One region of the Clostridium kluyveri DSM 555 genome, then DNA from elsewhere that is predicted to be linked to it. Evidence: riboswitches for the same ligand, from Rfam matches in the RefSeq annotation. Region 1 holds a riboswitch; the other holds the start of a gene.
What was found. A riboswitch is a leader RNA that binds a small molecule or an ion and turns the genes downstream of it on or off. The one in region 1 is predicted to bind S-adenosylmethionine.
Positions count from the first base shown of each region.

Region 2: another riboswitch for S-adenosylmethionine. It lies ahead of CKL_RS03265 (methionine ABC transporter ATP-binding protein); the one in region 1 lies ahead of CKL_RS06435 (DUF2325 domain-containing protein).

Region 1 covers NC_009706.1:1,335,446-1,343,562, forward strand. Annotated here, with positions in the region: gene hisB (imidazoleglycerol-phosphate dehydratase HisB) at 4-588, shown strand; gene hisH (imidazole glycerol phosphate synthase subunit HisH) at 604-1,212, shown strand; gene hisA (1-(5-phosphoribosyl)-5-[(5-phosphoribosylamino)methylideneamino]imidazole-4-carboxamide isomerase) at 1,243-1,959, shown strand; gene hisF (imidazole glycerol phosphate synthase subunit HisF) at 1,962-2,723, shown strand; gene hisI (phosphoribosyl-AMP cyclohydrolase) at 2,778-3,098, shown strand; gene hisE (phosphoribosyl-ATP diphosphatase) at 3,134-3,466, shown strand; gene CKL_RS06415 (phosphatase PAP2 family protein) at 3,591-4,244, shown strand; gene CKL_RS06420 (hypothetical protein) at 4,326-4,916, shown strand; gene CKL_RS06425 (histidinol phosphate phosphatase) at 5,054-5,827, shown strand; gene CKL_RS06430 (DUF3788 domain-containing protein) at 5,910-6,317, opposite strand; gene CKL_RS06435 (DUF2325 domain-containing protein) at 6,416-6,700, opposite strand; SAM riboswitch class I at 6,833-6,943, opposite strand; gene CKL_RS06440 (metallophosphoesterase) at 7,051-7,926, opposite strand; gene CKL_RS06445 (replication-associated recombination protein A) at 7,977-8,117, opposite strand, start outside.
Region 2 covers NC_009706.1:648,885-657,001, reverse strand. Annotated here, with positions in the region: gene CKL_RS03270 (methionine ABC transporter permease) at 1-564, opposite strand, end outside; gene CKL_RS03265 (methionine ABC transporter ATP-binding protein) at 566-1,522, opposite strand; SAM riboswitch class I at 1,607-1,707, opposite strand; gene CKL_RS03260 (DegV family protein) at 1,768-2,616, opposite strand; gene CKL_RS03255 (glycosyltransferase family 39 protein) at 2,787-4,412, shown strand; gene CKL_RS21875 (transposase) at 4,585-4,788, opposite strand; gene CKL_RS03245 (transposase) at 4,804-5,574, opposite strand; gene ald (alanine dehydrogenase) at 5,706-6,821, opposite strand; gene CKL_RS03235 (Lrp/AsnC family transcriptional regulator) at 6,837-7,292, opposite strand; gene hemL (glutamate-1-semialdehyde 2,1-aminomutase) at 7,470-8,117, opposite strand, start outside.

The DNA.
Region 1 (8,117 bases):
TTATTGAGAATAGGAGAAATTTCAAGAAAAACCTATGAAACGGATATAGAAGTGAAAATAGATTTAGATGGCAGGGGAAAATATAATATTGATACAGGTATAGGATTTTTTAATCACATGCTTTGTATGATAGCGAAGCATGGAATTATGGATATGGATGTGTATGCAAAGGGGGATTTGGATGTGGATTTTCATCACACCGTAGAGGACGTGGGAATATGTATTGGAAAATCCATAAAAAAGGCACTAGGAAATAAAAAGAGTATAAAAAGATATGGAACTTTTTTTATACCTATGGATGAAAGTTTGTCTATGTGCTCTGTAGATTTAAGTGGAAGGCCATTTTTAGTTTTTCAGGGAGAGTTAAAAAACTCCAAGGTGGGAGAAATGGATACGGAGCTGATAGAGGAGTTTTTTAGAGCACTTGCCTTTAATGCTGAAATGACTCTTCATATAAAAGTCTTTTACGGTAAAAATACTCACCACATTATAGAATCTGTTTTTAAATCTTTTGCCCACGCTTTAAGAGAGGCAGTATCCATAGATGAAAAAATAGAGGGAACCATGTCTACTAAGGGAATGATTTAGTGAGGAGGGATAATTTTGATTTCTATTATAGATTATGGAATGGGAAATTTAAAAAGTGTAAAAAAAGCATTAAAATATATAGGGGAAGAAGCCCAAATAACTTCAGATAAGGATTATATAGAGAATAGTCAGGGAGTGATACTACCGGGAGTAGGTGCTTTTCCTGAAGCTATGAAAAACCTAAGAAGCAAGAAACTGGATGTAGCTATAAAAAATGCTGTGGAAAAGAGGATACCACTGCTTGGTATATGCCTTGGAATGCAGCTTTTATTTGACACTGGAGAAGAAATAAAAAACTGCAAGGGATTAGGTCTTATACCAGGAAATATAGCTAAGCTTTATGGAAATATAAAAATACCTCACATGGGATGGAATAGTTTAAATTTAAAAAAGAAATGCGCCCTGCTGGAGTCCATACCAGAAAATAGTTATGTATATTTTGTACACTCTTTTTATGCAGATATGAAATATGAAGAAAATTTAAATGCCTGCAGTGTTTATGGAATTGAAGTGCCTGCAGTTGTAAGTAATGGAAAAGTATATGGAACACAATTTCATCCCGAAAAAAGTGGGGATGTAGGTATTAAGATATTAGAGAATTTTGCAACACTTTTAAATAAATAAAATTAGCTTATTTTAAGGAGGCGGCTTTATATGATAATACTTCCTGCTATAGATTTAAAAGGAGGAAAATGTGTCAGATTATATAAGGGGGATATGAATTCACAGGAGGTTGTGGCAAGAGACCCTTTCGAAACAGCACTAAAATTTAAAAGTGAAGGTGCCCAGTATTTACATATGGTGGACTTGGATGGAGCACTAAAGGGAAGTGGTGAAAATTTAGATATAATATCTAAAATAGTGAAGAATGTAGATGTACCTATAGAAGTTGGCGGAGGAATAAGGAATATAGAAACCATAGATAAATTTATAAAACTAGGTGTAAGTAGAGTAATACTTGGAACAGCGGCACTAAAGAACAAGGAACTGGTAATAAAAGCTGTAGAAAATTATGATGAAAAAATTGCTGTGGGAATAGATGCAAAAGATGGCGTACCTGCAGCAGATGGCTGGACCACTCTTAGTAAAACAAATTATATAGATTTTGGGAAGGAAATGGAAAAAATAGGAGTACAGACTTTAATATTTACAGATATAAGCAAAGATGGAACTTTAGAGGGAACTAATTTAGAACAACTTTTAAAACTTAAAAATTCAGTTAAATGCAATGTAATAGCTTCAGGTGGCATAAAGGATATAGAAGACATTAAAAGTCTTAAAAAAGAAAATGTATATGGTGCCATAGTTGGAAAAGCTATATATGCTAAAACACTTTCTCTAAAAAAAGCCATAGAGATAGGAGGAAATTAAAAATGCTTACCAAAAGAATAGTTCCATGTTTAGATGTAAATATGGGAAAAGTAGTTAAGGGGATAAACTTTGTAAATTTAAAAGATGTAGGAGATCCTGTGGATATAGCACAGTATTATAATAAACAGGGGGCGGATGAAATAGTATTTTTAGATATTACAGCCACCTATGAGAAGAGAAAAACATTAATTGACGTAGTGGAGAGAACTGGAGAAAAGGTATTTATTCCCCTTACTGTAGGCGGTGGAATATCAGGAATAGATGATTTTAAGATTATACTCAGGGCAGGGGCAGATAAAATATCTGTAAATTCAGCGGCTATAAGAAATCCCAATTTGATATATGAGGCTGCAGATAAATTTGGTTCCCAGTGTGTAGTAGTTGCAATAGATGCAAAAAAGAGAGCAGAGGACCAGGGTTGGGACGTATTTATAGAAGGTGGAAGGAAAAATACAGGAATAGATGCCATAGAATGGGTAAAAAAAGTGGAGAGTTTGGGAGCAGGGGAAATACTTCTTACAAGTATGGATGCAGATGGCACTAAAAATGGATATGATATAGAACTTACTAAGGCAGTGGCCGAATCTGTAAATATTCCTGTAATAGCTTCTGGAGGATGCGGCTCTTTAGAGGATTTTTATGATGTATTTGAAGATACTGGTGCAGATGCAGCCCTTGCAGCTTCTTTATTTCACTATGGAGAATTAGAAATAAAGGATGTAAAAGAATATCTTCATAAAAGAGATATTCCTGTAAGATTATAAGGAATAGTTCTTGTAAAAAATATAATTATGGAATATATTAAAATAGGTGATAATATGGAAAAGGAAATTTTAAAAAATATAGATTTTAAAAAAGGGCTTATTCCTGCTGTAATTCAAGATTTTGAAAATGGAGAAGTGCTTATGGTGGCATACATGAATGAAGAATCTTTAAATAAAACTATTGAAACGGGAAAGACCTGGTTTTGGAGCAGATCCAGAAAAGAGTTATGGAATAAGGGGTCTACTTCCGGTCATTATCAATATGTAAAAAGTATAAGTGTAGATTGTGATTATGACACACTTTTAATAAAAGTGGAACAGATAGGAGCTGCCTGTCATACTGGAAATAGAAGTTGTTTTTATAGAAGTATATAGTTTAAATAATAAAATTTTAAAAGGAGTAGTTATTGGTGGAATTACAAAGTGTGGTAGAAGAATTATATAATGTTATAAAAGATAGAAAAGAAAATCCAATAGATGGTTCTTATACTAATTATCTATTTAAAGAAGGACTGGATAAAATACTAAAAAAAGTTGGAGAAGAGAGTTCAGAAGTTATAATTGCCAGCAAGAATGATAATAAAGAAGATAAGATTTGTGAAATATGTGATCTTATATATCATGTTTTAGTTTTGATGGCAAATGAAAATATAACACTGGAAGAACTAAGAAAAGAACTTGAAAAGAGAAGGCAAAAAATATGTAATAAAAAGCAGGATAGAAAAGCTATAGAGAAAATATAATTTTCATGCTATTATGGGCTGCATATAAGTTAACAAATATTTAAGCATTTAAATAGTAAATATTTAAGAATTAATATCTATAATAAAAATTATAGATAAACTTTATTTAGGAGCTGATGATAGCTTGAAAAATATAAAATTTAATATTATACCTCTAAGTCTCATGCTTGTAATACCTGCAATAAATGTAATTTATAGAAAATTAAACAATCCTCTCAATGGCTGTTATAATTTAGTCACTTTTTTAGATAAACAGGTGCCCTTTATAAAGGAGTTTATAGTTGTGTATTGGGCATGGTATCCTTTTTTGATATTAGTACTGATATATTTTTGCTTTAACTACAGGAATATTTATTATAAAACTATGATCACCATAATTTTAGGAATGCTTCTGTGTTATATGACCTATTTTTTCTTTCAGACAACAGTACCTAGACCTGCCCTTTACGGCAGAGATATTTTTATAGGTATTATTAAGCTTACCTATAGATGGGATAAGCCCTTTAATTGTTTTCCTAGCATACATGTCTTGACAACCTATGCAGCTATAAGGGGATGTATGGAAGGGGTAAAAAATAAGTTCAATAAAATGAGTATAAATTTTACGGGTATATTTATAATATTATCTACTCAATTTGTAAAACAACATGTAATTTTAGACTTGATTTCTGCTATAATATTAGCAGAGATATTATATAGATTTGCTGTAGGATTTATCTTAGAAAAATGTGAAATGATACTTTCAAATAAATATATTAATATAAATAGTGAACAATAAGCAGTTTTGACAATTAAATTACATTCAAATTTTGGAGATAATGAATTATAATATAAGTATGAGTTTTTAGGAGGGGTAAAAATGGATAATTACAAATTGCTGTCTGACTTAGTGGAAGCGTCTACAAAACCTATATTGGATGCTAAAGGCTATTGGCAGACAAGTATAGTAAATGTTTTAAAAGCAAAACGTGAAGAATTTGGGGATCTTAATGCTTATAGCCTGGAATTAAAAGCTGACATTGTATACATAATGACAGTATGGAGAAAACAAAGAAAGGTTATATATGACTGGGTGGAAAAATCAGCACTGCCTTCAGTAATCGAAGTAAGTAGTATGCTCTCAGATATCGACAATACCTCAAAAACAGAGGTGGTAGATGGAGATGTAGTTTTAAAATCAGGGGAACCTTTAGGCAGCGATGCCGCAAATATAGTAAAAAAATATAACTGCATAGAGAATATGAATAAAAGGGTAATGTTCATGGAAAGAGAATATTTTTATTGCCGTATAAGAGATAACATACTTTTAAACGTATACCAATTCATATGGGAAAATGGAGAATTGGGAGCTGAAGTGGTAAGAGATTGTACTAAAGAAACTGTGGATAAAATAGCTGATTTAATTTCACGCTGTGCTGACGAATGTGTAAAGGTAAATGAATTTGTTTAAGTAATAAAAAAATTATAAATTTAATCAAATAAAGAGAGAAGGTTTTAGCATTAATTATATAATAATTTAGTTGATGTTATTTGACAGTTAATGTTTTTGACTTTCTCTTAATTCTTAATTTTAGGGAGGATTATGCAGTGTTTGATACACACATACATACAATTTTTTCTACAGATTCAAATATGCAAATAGAAGATGCAATAAAATGTATGAGAGAAAAGAATATATCAGGTATAGTAACAGAACATATGGATATTAATTTTCCCAAAAAAGATTCATTCTGTTTTAATGTAGAGGATTATTTTAATTTATATTCTAAATATAGGGGTAATGATTTACTTTTGGGAATAGAGCTTGGCATGAAAGAAGATTGTTTTAGAGAGAGTAGTGATTTAATAAAAAATAATTCCTTTGACTATGTACTTGGATCAGTCCATTTGGTAGAAAATCTAGATCTTTATTATGAAGATTATTATAGAGGAAAAAGTAAAAGAGAAGCCTATGCTAAGTATTTTGAAGTTATACTGGGTAATTTGGATAAATTTCAATTTATAGATAGTCTAGGGCATATTGATTATATAGCAAGATATGCTAAGTTTGAAGATAAGGAAATATACTACGGGGAATTTTCTGATATAATAGATGAAATATTAAATAAGGTGATAAAAGAAGGCAAGTGTCTGGAGTTAAATACACGAAGACTTGATAAGAACATATCAGTAAAGAATATGATAAACATCTATAAAAGATATAACCAGCTGGGTGGAAAATATATAACTATAGGTTCCGATGCCCACCAAATTGAAGCTATAGGAAGTAATTTCATGGCGGCAAGAGAAATTTCGCAGTTCTGTAATTTAAAAATAGTGTATTTTAAAAATAGATTGATGGAATATGATAAAGGTTTTTAGTACATAGAGTTTTATCTGCATAAAATAATAAATGTGTGCAATTAAAACATGTAATGAACTCATGGATATATGCATATATATTTTAAGAAACTTTCTTTTTAATGGAATTCATTTTTATAGCTATAATGGATTTTATATCCTCTAGATTTTTATTGCTTAAGATTCTATAGGAATATTGATTTTTCCATGCATCTTTATCTTCTAAAGATAAACTATCCAACTTATTGTATAGCTTATTTAATTGATTTTCACCAATTTGAATAATTACAGTAAACGCACCCTTTTCAAAGAAAACATAACATATATGTTTATTTTTATGGCAATATTTATAACACCATCCATGGTCACTTCCAAAACGAAATTTAAGTCTGATTGATAGTTCATAAGAATCAATCATAAATTGGTGTAGTTTTTCAAGATATAAAATACTTTCCTTTCCAATAGTTTCATATATATCATTTAATGATGGAATTATTTGTTTGTTAAGCATCCGTTCGTACACTTTAGCTTCACTCCTTATTATAAAATTAATCCACGAGTTTTAGATTAAAAGAACTTTAGGAATATTCTTTTAGTTTTACTTAACCTTTAATCAATAAATATGTTTTTTATGTTTTCTTCAATACATATCCATGAACGTTTTGAAAACATAATTAAAGTATGATTTTTTTTAGATTGTTTTTTTATTATCTCAGTCATACTGTGTCCTATAAAATCTGTAAGTACTAATACTACATCCGTATTTTTAGGGATTTCTATTTTCTTATCCCCTTTTTTTCTACCTGTAATGTGATTAACTTTATTAATTCCACATTTGTTCAGCTTATTTTTAATATTATCAAGTCTGTCCCCTCCTACAATTAAAATATTCATAAAAATCTCTCCTTCTTATAATATATAGATTAAAAGTATTTATAAACTTCTTTCCTATTCCAAATAGTTTAAGAAAAATTAAAAATAAAAACTCTTCTTGTAAGATAAGTCACAAGAAGAGTTCCTTCATGCTTCTCATCTTTCAGGTTTTATACCTGCTGGAATTAGCACCGTTGAATGATGAAAAATCATTCAGGTTGCTGGGCATCATAGGGCCAGTCCCTTCGCCACTCTGGATAAGAAGTTCCGTATTCAATTGAAAAAATGATAACAGATATATATACTGTTTGTCAATAGAAAAATAAATATTTTTATATTTTTTTAAATTTAAAGGAGATTAAAATATACCTCTACAAATCCTGCTGTGATACCAGTGTAATAACAACTAATTGGGGGCGATTATTGATTCGGACAGGAAAGAGGCTGTTTCCAAGGCCTCGGCTGACCACCATTTTAGTTTGGTTCTTTTCATATAGGCCCTCAGAATATTTGGGGAAGAAGCCTTGATTTGGTGCAAAAAGTCCCCCGACAAGGGGTAAACGTATCTGTCCCCCATGAGCATGACCACTTAAAACCAAATCAATTCTATTATCTGCATACACGTGAAACAATTCTGGTCTATGTGATAACAAGATTGTGTAGTGGCTGCTCTCATTTTTCATAGTCTTCAATTTTGCATCAATTATGGCTGCATTTCTTCCAGATAAATTGTAGTTTGTTGTAAAGGATGGATCATCTAATCCTAACAACCGAATAGAATCTACACCCCATTTGATTGTAGTACCTTTATTATTTAATGTGATAACTCCGGTTTCTGCCATGTGTTTTTTCAATTTTTCGTATTGGTGGATTCTTGATTCATGATTGCCTGTAACATAATATATCGGGGCTATATCCACAGCACCATTGATAAAATCCAGTGCTTTTTGAAGATCTGTATGTCTGGAATCAATTAAATCCCCAGTGACAGCAATCAAGTTTGGGGATGATTCCTTCATTGCCCTGAGTAATTTGTTTTGATTGTGTCCAAATTCTTCATTATGTAAATCAGATACATGAATAATTCTAAATCCGTTGAAGGAGGCAGGAATCTTTTCACTATTAATATTGATTTCCGTTTTTTGTATGGACACATTACCCCAATATAACCAGACAGAAGAAGTAACAAGAATAATTGATAAATATGGTAATATCGTCTTACACTTTTTACCTTTTATAATTTTCATAGGACTACTCCACCTCCATGATCATCAATTAATATATAAATTTGATTAAATTATTTTTTACCCCAGAGCTTAGTTAATCTATCTTTAATTTTAGATTCAAATCCATTGGATGTTGGCTTATAATACACAGTATTTTTATGAGAATCAGGTAAATACTGCTGTTTTACAAATCCACCGTAAGAGTGTGGATA
Region 2 (8,117 bases), 690 kb from region 1:
AGTCTGGAATCTATAATATCCGTAATTTACTGCCACATTTCCAAGTCCCCCTCCCCCTACTGTACCTGCCATAGCAGAATATCCTACTACACTTATAACTGTAAGTGTTATTCCAAGTACTATAGATGGAAGAGCTTCTTTTAGCATAACTTTAAATATTATCTGAATATTACTTGCCCCAAAGGATTTAGATGCCTCTATTACTCCAGGATCCACTTCTTTAAAAGAGGATTCAATTACCCTTGCTGCAAAAGGTGCTGCAGCTATGGTAAGTGGAACTATGGCTGCCGTAGTACCTATGGCTTTTCCAACTATAAGCTTTGTAAAAGGAAAGATAGCTATCATAAGTATTATAAATGGAAATGATCTAAGTAAATTTACCACTACATCTAAAACCTTATAAACTGCCTTATTAGGCCTAAGCCCCCCTGGCTGCGTTATTATTAGTAAAACTGCAGGTATAAATCCTATAATTACGGCAAATACTGTAGAAACTATTACCATATAAAATGTCTCTCCTACAGCCGGAAATAGTACCTGCTTAAATATTTCATTAAAACTCATACTATTCCACCTCCCATGTTACATTTTTTGAAGAAAGATAATTACATATTTGTTCCTTATCTTTTTGGTTTATATTTATTACTAGGCTTCCCAGTACATTATCTCGAAATCTCTCAAGTTTTCCCCACACTATGGAAAATTTTATATTTAAATCTATAGCCATAGAAGTTATCAAATTATCCTGACTTATTTCCTTCGGGAAAAATATTCTTATGTTCATTCCTCTTTCCGGCAGTAAATTTTCATTTCCCAGCAATTTTTTCAAATATTCACCTGGCCTTAGGAATACTTCTTCCACATCTCCTTCTACCTTTATCTCCCCACTGTCAATAATTGCTACCTTGTTACATATTTCTTTTATTACTTCCATTTGATGTGTTACTACTACTATGGTTAGTTCAAATTCCTTATTTATCTTCTTTAAAAGTTCAAGTATAGATTGTGTAGTATTAGGATCCAAGGCTGAAGTAGCTTCATCGCAGAGTAATATACTGGGATTCAAAGCAAGTGCCCTTGCAATAGCCACTCTCTGTTTTTGTCCTCCACTTAATTGCCTTGGCATACTTTTAGCCTTATCACGAAGTGCTACTAATTTTAATAATTCCTCTACTCTAGATTTTATTTTGTTTTTATCATATCCCCATACCTCCAGGGGAAGTGATATATTATCATATACATTTTTCCTATTTAGCAAATTAAAATTTTGGAATATCATACCCAAATTTTTCCTGAAAACTCTTATTTCTTTTCCTTTTAAGTCTTTTACCTCTTTGTCCATTATCTTTATACTTCCAGTATCATAGCTTTCAAGGCCATTTAAACATCTGAGCAGTGTAGATTTCCCTGCTCCACTCTGTCCTACTACTCCAAATATTTCCCCTTTTTTTATATTAAGGTTTATATTTTTAATTACAACCTTATTATCAAAACTCTTACCAACATTATTAATATTTATCAATAATATTCACCCTGCCTCTACAAATAAAATTATACAGCACTAAAAAATCTGAGGAAAACCTCAGATTTAACATACATAATATTTCTCTCATCTTTCAGCCTTCGCTGCAGGATTTGGCACCATTATACAACGTATTGGTTGCCGGGCTTCAATGGGCCTGTTCCCTCCACCTCTCTTGATAAGTTCAAGATTCATATTCAATTTACGGATTTAATTATATCAACTTAAGTTTATAATGTCAATGGTCACATTGTAAAATAACATATTCCAACTGTTCCCGGACCAGAATATACCCCAACTATAGGACTTATTTGACCTATCATGTGTATATTTTCTATATTAGGTAATTGTAAAATCATGTTATGAACTCTATCTGCATCTTCTTCTGCATTACCATGTACTATATACACCTCACATTGGTTTTTATCTAAAAACTTCTTTCCTATATCTACCATTTTATTTAAAGAGCGCTTTCTTCCTCTGACCTTGTCATAAGTACAACAAACACCATAGCTATCATCGAAATAAACAATAGGCTTTATATCTAGTATCTCTCCAATAGTACCAGGTATCTTTCCTATACGACCACCCTTTCTAGCATATTCCAAAGTGCCAAAAACAAAAAAGAAATGCATATTACTTTTTATCTTTGGTATAGTATCTACGATTTGTTGAAAATTTCTCCCCTGTTCAATGAGTTTACCACACTCTTTTAAAATGATTCCCTCTCCCACAGATGTAGATTTGGAATCATATATATAAGTAGTCAAATTTTTATGCTTTTCACTTACTATTTTTAAAGCATTATATGTACCTGAAAGTCCACTTGAAATAACTATGGCAATTACATGGGTGTAATTTTCTTCCTCAAGTCTTTTATAGACCATCTCCATATCCTCCATGGAAGGCAGTGAAGATTTGGGAATTTCCACTTTCATATTATCATATACTTCCTTTGGAGTGATTTCAACTTTATCTATATATTCTCCACTCCTATATATAATTCTGAAGGAAAGGATATTTATATTATATTTATTTATAGTTTCTTCATCTATATCACAGGCCGAATCTGTCAATAATGCAATTTTCTCCATAAAAACGCCTCCACATATTTCTATCTATTTAGATTATAATATATCACAAAACATTATTAAAACTATATTAACAGAATTTTGTATTACTTTTTAAGCTTATTTTAAGTTTTGTTAATGAAAATATATTTAAATGGTAAAAATATAATTCTAGAAAAGGAGATTCAAAAAATATGATAAAAATATTTTTCAAAAAAAATCTGCTTAAAATTGGTCTAATTCTTTTAATATTATTATCTGCATTTTTATGTATTTATAATATAAAAAATTATACAGCTAATACTAATACATCCCGGAGCAGAGTGGAACAATTCAACTCAGAAAACAGACAAAGAGCACAAATAAATGATAAACAAAAAACACAAGGAGGAGTTAATTCAAATACACCTAATAAAAACTTTTCATCAAATAACAACAAAACTCCCGGCAGTAATGCTCAAATTCCTGGAGGAAGAAATCAACGAGGAGAATCTATGTTCTCAAATAATAAATATGCCCCATTACTCACTTTATATTTAATAATATTTTTTGCACTATGTATTACAGCCTTTTATTTTTTCGGCTATAGAAACTTTAAAATAAATAATTCAAACACAAAAATACTTATATTTTCACTTCTTTGTGTAGGATTATTTTTAAGAATTTCATTATCCACAGTTATGGAAGGATACGGTGGAGATATAAATTTATTTAAAAGCTGGGCTTCCTCCGCTGCAAACAGTCTATCTCAGTTTTATGTAAATTCTAAATCAGCTGACTATCCTCCATTATATATCTATATATTATTTTTAATTGGTAAATTAGCGAAAATAAGTTCAATAACTCCTTACTATACATTGCTTTTAAAATTGCCTTCTATGATAGCAGATATTGTAACAGCTTATATGATATATAAATTGGCTAAAAAATATTTTTCTTTAGAAATGGGTATTCTTTTAAGTGCTTTTTATATTTTTAGCCCAGCTATTTTTATAAATTCATCCCTTTGGGGACAGGTAGATTCTTTTTTCACTCTTTTTTTAGTTCTCTCTTTGTTCTTTTTATCAGAAGGGAAATTTGTTTTTTCATCTATACTTTTTACCTCTTTAGTGCTTATGAAACCTCAGGGAATTATATTTTTTCCTGTACTCTTATTTGAACTTATAGCCAGGAAAAATTTAAAAACTCTTATTAAATGTGCAGCTTCATGTATTGTGACTTCTTTAGTTATTATACTCCCATTTTCCTTTAATCAAAATGCACTGTGGATTTTTAAATTATATAAAAATACCATATCAGAATACCCTTACGCTTCTGTAAATGCTTTTAATTTTTTTAATTTACTTGGCGGAAATTATAAAGAAAGCTCCTCTACATTTTTTATATTCAGTTATAAAATTTGGGGAATAATTGCAATTATAGCAATTACAGCTTTTTCCTGGTATATTTATATTAAAAGTAAAAACAAAATATTTGCCTTTTCCTGTGCACTTGTTCAAATTTCAGGAGTTTTTACTTTTTCTACCGGAATGCATGAAAGATACTTATTTCCTGCTGCAGCATTGTCAATGTTATCTTTTATATATTTAAAAGATAACAGGCTGCTAATACTACTGGCAGGATACACCCTTACAATCTACAGTAATATCTATTCCATACTTTTTGGAGGTTTTGGAAATACTACTTCACATACTCTAATAAGCGATGGAACTTGCATATTGAACATAATCCTATCTGCATATCTTGTAAAAATATTACTTGACATAGTACTTAAGAAAAAAGGATTTAATCCTGAATCTTTTGATATAAAGTTTTATTAATAAAAGGGGCTGTCGCATTAGCATAAAAAATAAGCTAACGCGGCAGCGCTTTTTTAGTACTTTATAAGAAATTTCATGATGTTTTAAGGCCAAATAAGTTCAATAATTAAAAAATGGCCTACTTTAATAAGCCTTTTCTGATAAGGTTTTTTTTAATTCTAAAATTTTAAAATTAGGCATTCTTTTTAAGTGCAAAAATATGGGTTCCGGTTCTACCTGATTGAATTTTATTATGCAGCTTATTTATATTACGTGCCATTGCTAATAGAATACTTTCAGACAAAACATTCCTTTTGTCTTTGCTCAGAAATCTACGAAAACCCATATCTTGCTTTATCTCTCCAAAAGAACCTTCTACTTGAATACTTCGATTCATTCTTAGTTTACAACCTTAGGTATGGATTTTTTGTGTATACTCTTTTAATTTATCAAGGTATTCTTCAAGTTTTTCAATAGACCGTTGAATTGGATTTTTTCGTTTACCAGAGCCATGCACAAATTCTATATTTTCTTTCTTCTTTAAGGCATAAAGTTTCTTGCGAAGTTTTTTTATATGCTTTATTTTTACTTTATTTTCATACACAAATTTTGATCCATACATTTCTTCGCATTCAGCCACAAAAATAGCTAATTTAGAAAGCAACCCTTTCAAATTTTTTGAAACTGATTTTTTCCAAACAAAAGTATATTTGTTAGCACACGCTTCTATTTTTGTTCCATCAATAAATATATCATTTCTCAGTACTTCCCCAATTTCATAAAAAAAATTAGTCATTTCAGCCATAATTGTTTCTGTACATGGTGAAAAATGAAGACTGCGAAATCTTGCAAATGTAGAATGATCTGGTACAGGAGAGCCTTCTAAAAGATACATGAAGTTAACATCTCTATAACAAGATTGTTCCATTGCTCTTGATGAATAGTTGTGATTCATATAAGAATAAAGTACAATTTTAAGCATCTGACGTGGTGTTGCCTTATTCTCCCTTATACGGGAGTAAGTCGAATACAAATCTGTTAAATCCATCTCCTCAATAAATTGACTTAGCAAATACACCGAATCATTATCTGGAATCATGTACTCAATATTTAGTGGAAGTCTTAATTGATAATTTCCACGATTTAAAGTATAATTTTTATATAAATTAATGTATTTTGGCATATATTAATTTTACCGTAAATCTTTCACTCTTTCGAGTGGGAGATTTATTTTTTACTAAAAAGCTGCCCCATTAAATCAAAAAAGGTTCCGTAATGACATTGGCTTAAGCTTTGAAATATCTCTTTTTTATATTATAATAAGCTTTCTGGTGCTCTGTACTCAAGTTTTAAACTATCTGCCACAGCCTTGTAAGTTACAAACCCTTTGTATACATTGAGACCTTTTAAAAGAGCTTTATCATCTTTCATTGCTTTCTCTGCTCCTTTGTTAGCTATATCCTCCAAATAAGGAAGAGTAGAACTAGTAAGTGCATAGGTAGATGTTCTTGATACAGCTCCAGGCATATTGGATACTGAATAATGAACTACACCATACTTTTCATAACATGGATTATCATGAGTAGTAGCCCTGTCTATGGTTTCTATGGATCCTCCCTGATCAATTGCTACATCAACTATTACAGAACCTTTCTTCATAGTTTTAACCATTTCTTCTTTAACAATTTTAGGTGCTTTTGATCCTATTACCAATACTGCTCCTACTAATAGATCTGCTTTTTTAACCATCTCGGCCACATTGAATTCATTACAGACTAATGTAGACAATCTTCCGTTAAATATATCATCTACATAAACTAATCTATCCTTATTTATATCAAGTATTGTAACTTTTGCTCCAAGTCCCAAAGCCATTTTAGCAGCATTTGTTCCCACACCGCCTGCTCCAATGATTACAACTTCTCCAGGCAGTACTCCTGGAACTCCACCAAGTAATATACCGGCTCCACCATTATATTCTTGAAGTAGATTTGCCCCTATCTGTATAGACATTTTTCCTGCCACTTCACTCATAGGAGTGAGTAATGGGAGACTTCCATTATCAAGTTGTACTGTCTCATAAGCTATGGATGTAATTTTCTTTTTAATTAATAAATCTGTAAGAGGTACATTGGCAGCAAGGTGAAGATAGGTGAATAAAATCTGATTTTCTTTAAAAAGTTCATATTCTTCTTCTATTGGCTCTTTTACCTTTACTATTATATCTGATTCTTTAAATATTTCCACATTTGTATCTATTATTTTGCCGCCAACATCCTGGTATTCTTTATCTTCTATTCCACTTCCAATTCCAGCTGACTTTTCTATCAAAACCTGATGGCCATCCCTCACTAGAGCATGTACCCCGGCTGGTGTTATAGCCACTCTATTTTCATTATTCTTTAATTCTTTAGGCACTCCTATAATCACTATATATTCCCCCTATTATTTAATTTGGTCAGGTATTATTGAATAGTTATTTTTAATTGTAGAAAGGGTAACTATTGTCTTAGTCTTCTGAACTCCTTTAATACACTTTATTTTATTTAAAACTTTTTCAAGGGTTTCTGTATTTTCAGTAATAATTTTTAATGCATAATCAAACTCGCCGGCTAAATAATGACATTCAACAATTTCATTTTCCCCCTGGATGATCTCTATAAATTTATCAATAAATGTTGGGTTTTCAAGACTTACAAACATTATAACCATGAGATTCTTATTAAATTTTTTATTGTTGATGATTATTGTATATTTTTTAATTAAGCTTGAAGCATCTAATTTTTTCAGCCTGTCACTTACTGCAGGTATTGACAGATTAATCTTGCCGCTCATTTCCGAAATAGAAATTCTAGCATTTTCTTGCAGCAATTTTAGTATTTTAATATCGATATTGTCCACACCGTCACCCTCTTAAATTTATTAAGCAAATTATAATACATATATTAAAAAAATTAAATATATTTTATATAATTACATAAAAAATAAGGCTAAAATTTTTTTAACCTTATTTTATTAATCAATGTATATAAAATTATACCTTCAAATTAAATATTTTAAGTATTTCTAAATAAAAGCTTAAAAAGTATTAACTGCCTGTAAGAATTTATCAATGTGTTCTTCTGTATGTTTCACATTTAAAAATATAGCTTCAAACTGGGAAGGTGCTATATAAATGCCTCGCTCAAGCATATGCTGAAAAAATTTAGCAAAAATAGTTGTATCGCATTTCCTTGCATCCTTATAATTTTTAACTTCTGAGTCACTGGTAAAAAATATAGAAAACATGGCTCCACATCTATTTATTACCATAGGTATGTTTTTATCCTTTGATATTTGTTTTATACCTTTCTCTAATTTTTTACCCAGCTTTTCAAGCTTAACATAATAATCAGGATTTTCATTCAGTTTCTTCAAAGTGGCAAGTCCTGCAGCCATTACAATTGGATTTCCTGACATGGTTCCAGCCTGATATACAGGTCCAAGGGGAGAGAGATTTTCCATAATATCCTTTCTACCACCATAAGCACCACAGGGCAATCCTCCTCCCATAATTTTTGCCATGGTAGTGATATCAGGTTTTATTCCATATAAGCTTTGAGCACCTTTATAAGCAACCCTAAACCCACTCATTACCTCATCAAAAATAAGGAGACTTCCATATTCATCACAGAGTTTTCTAAGTCCTTTTAAAAAATCTATCCTTCCTGGGATTACTCCCATATT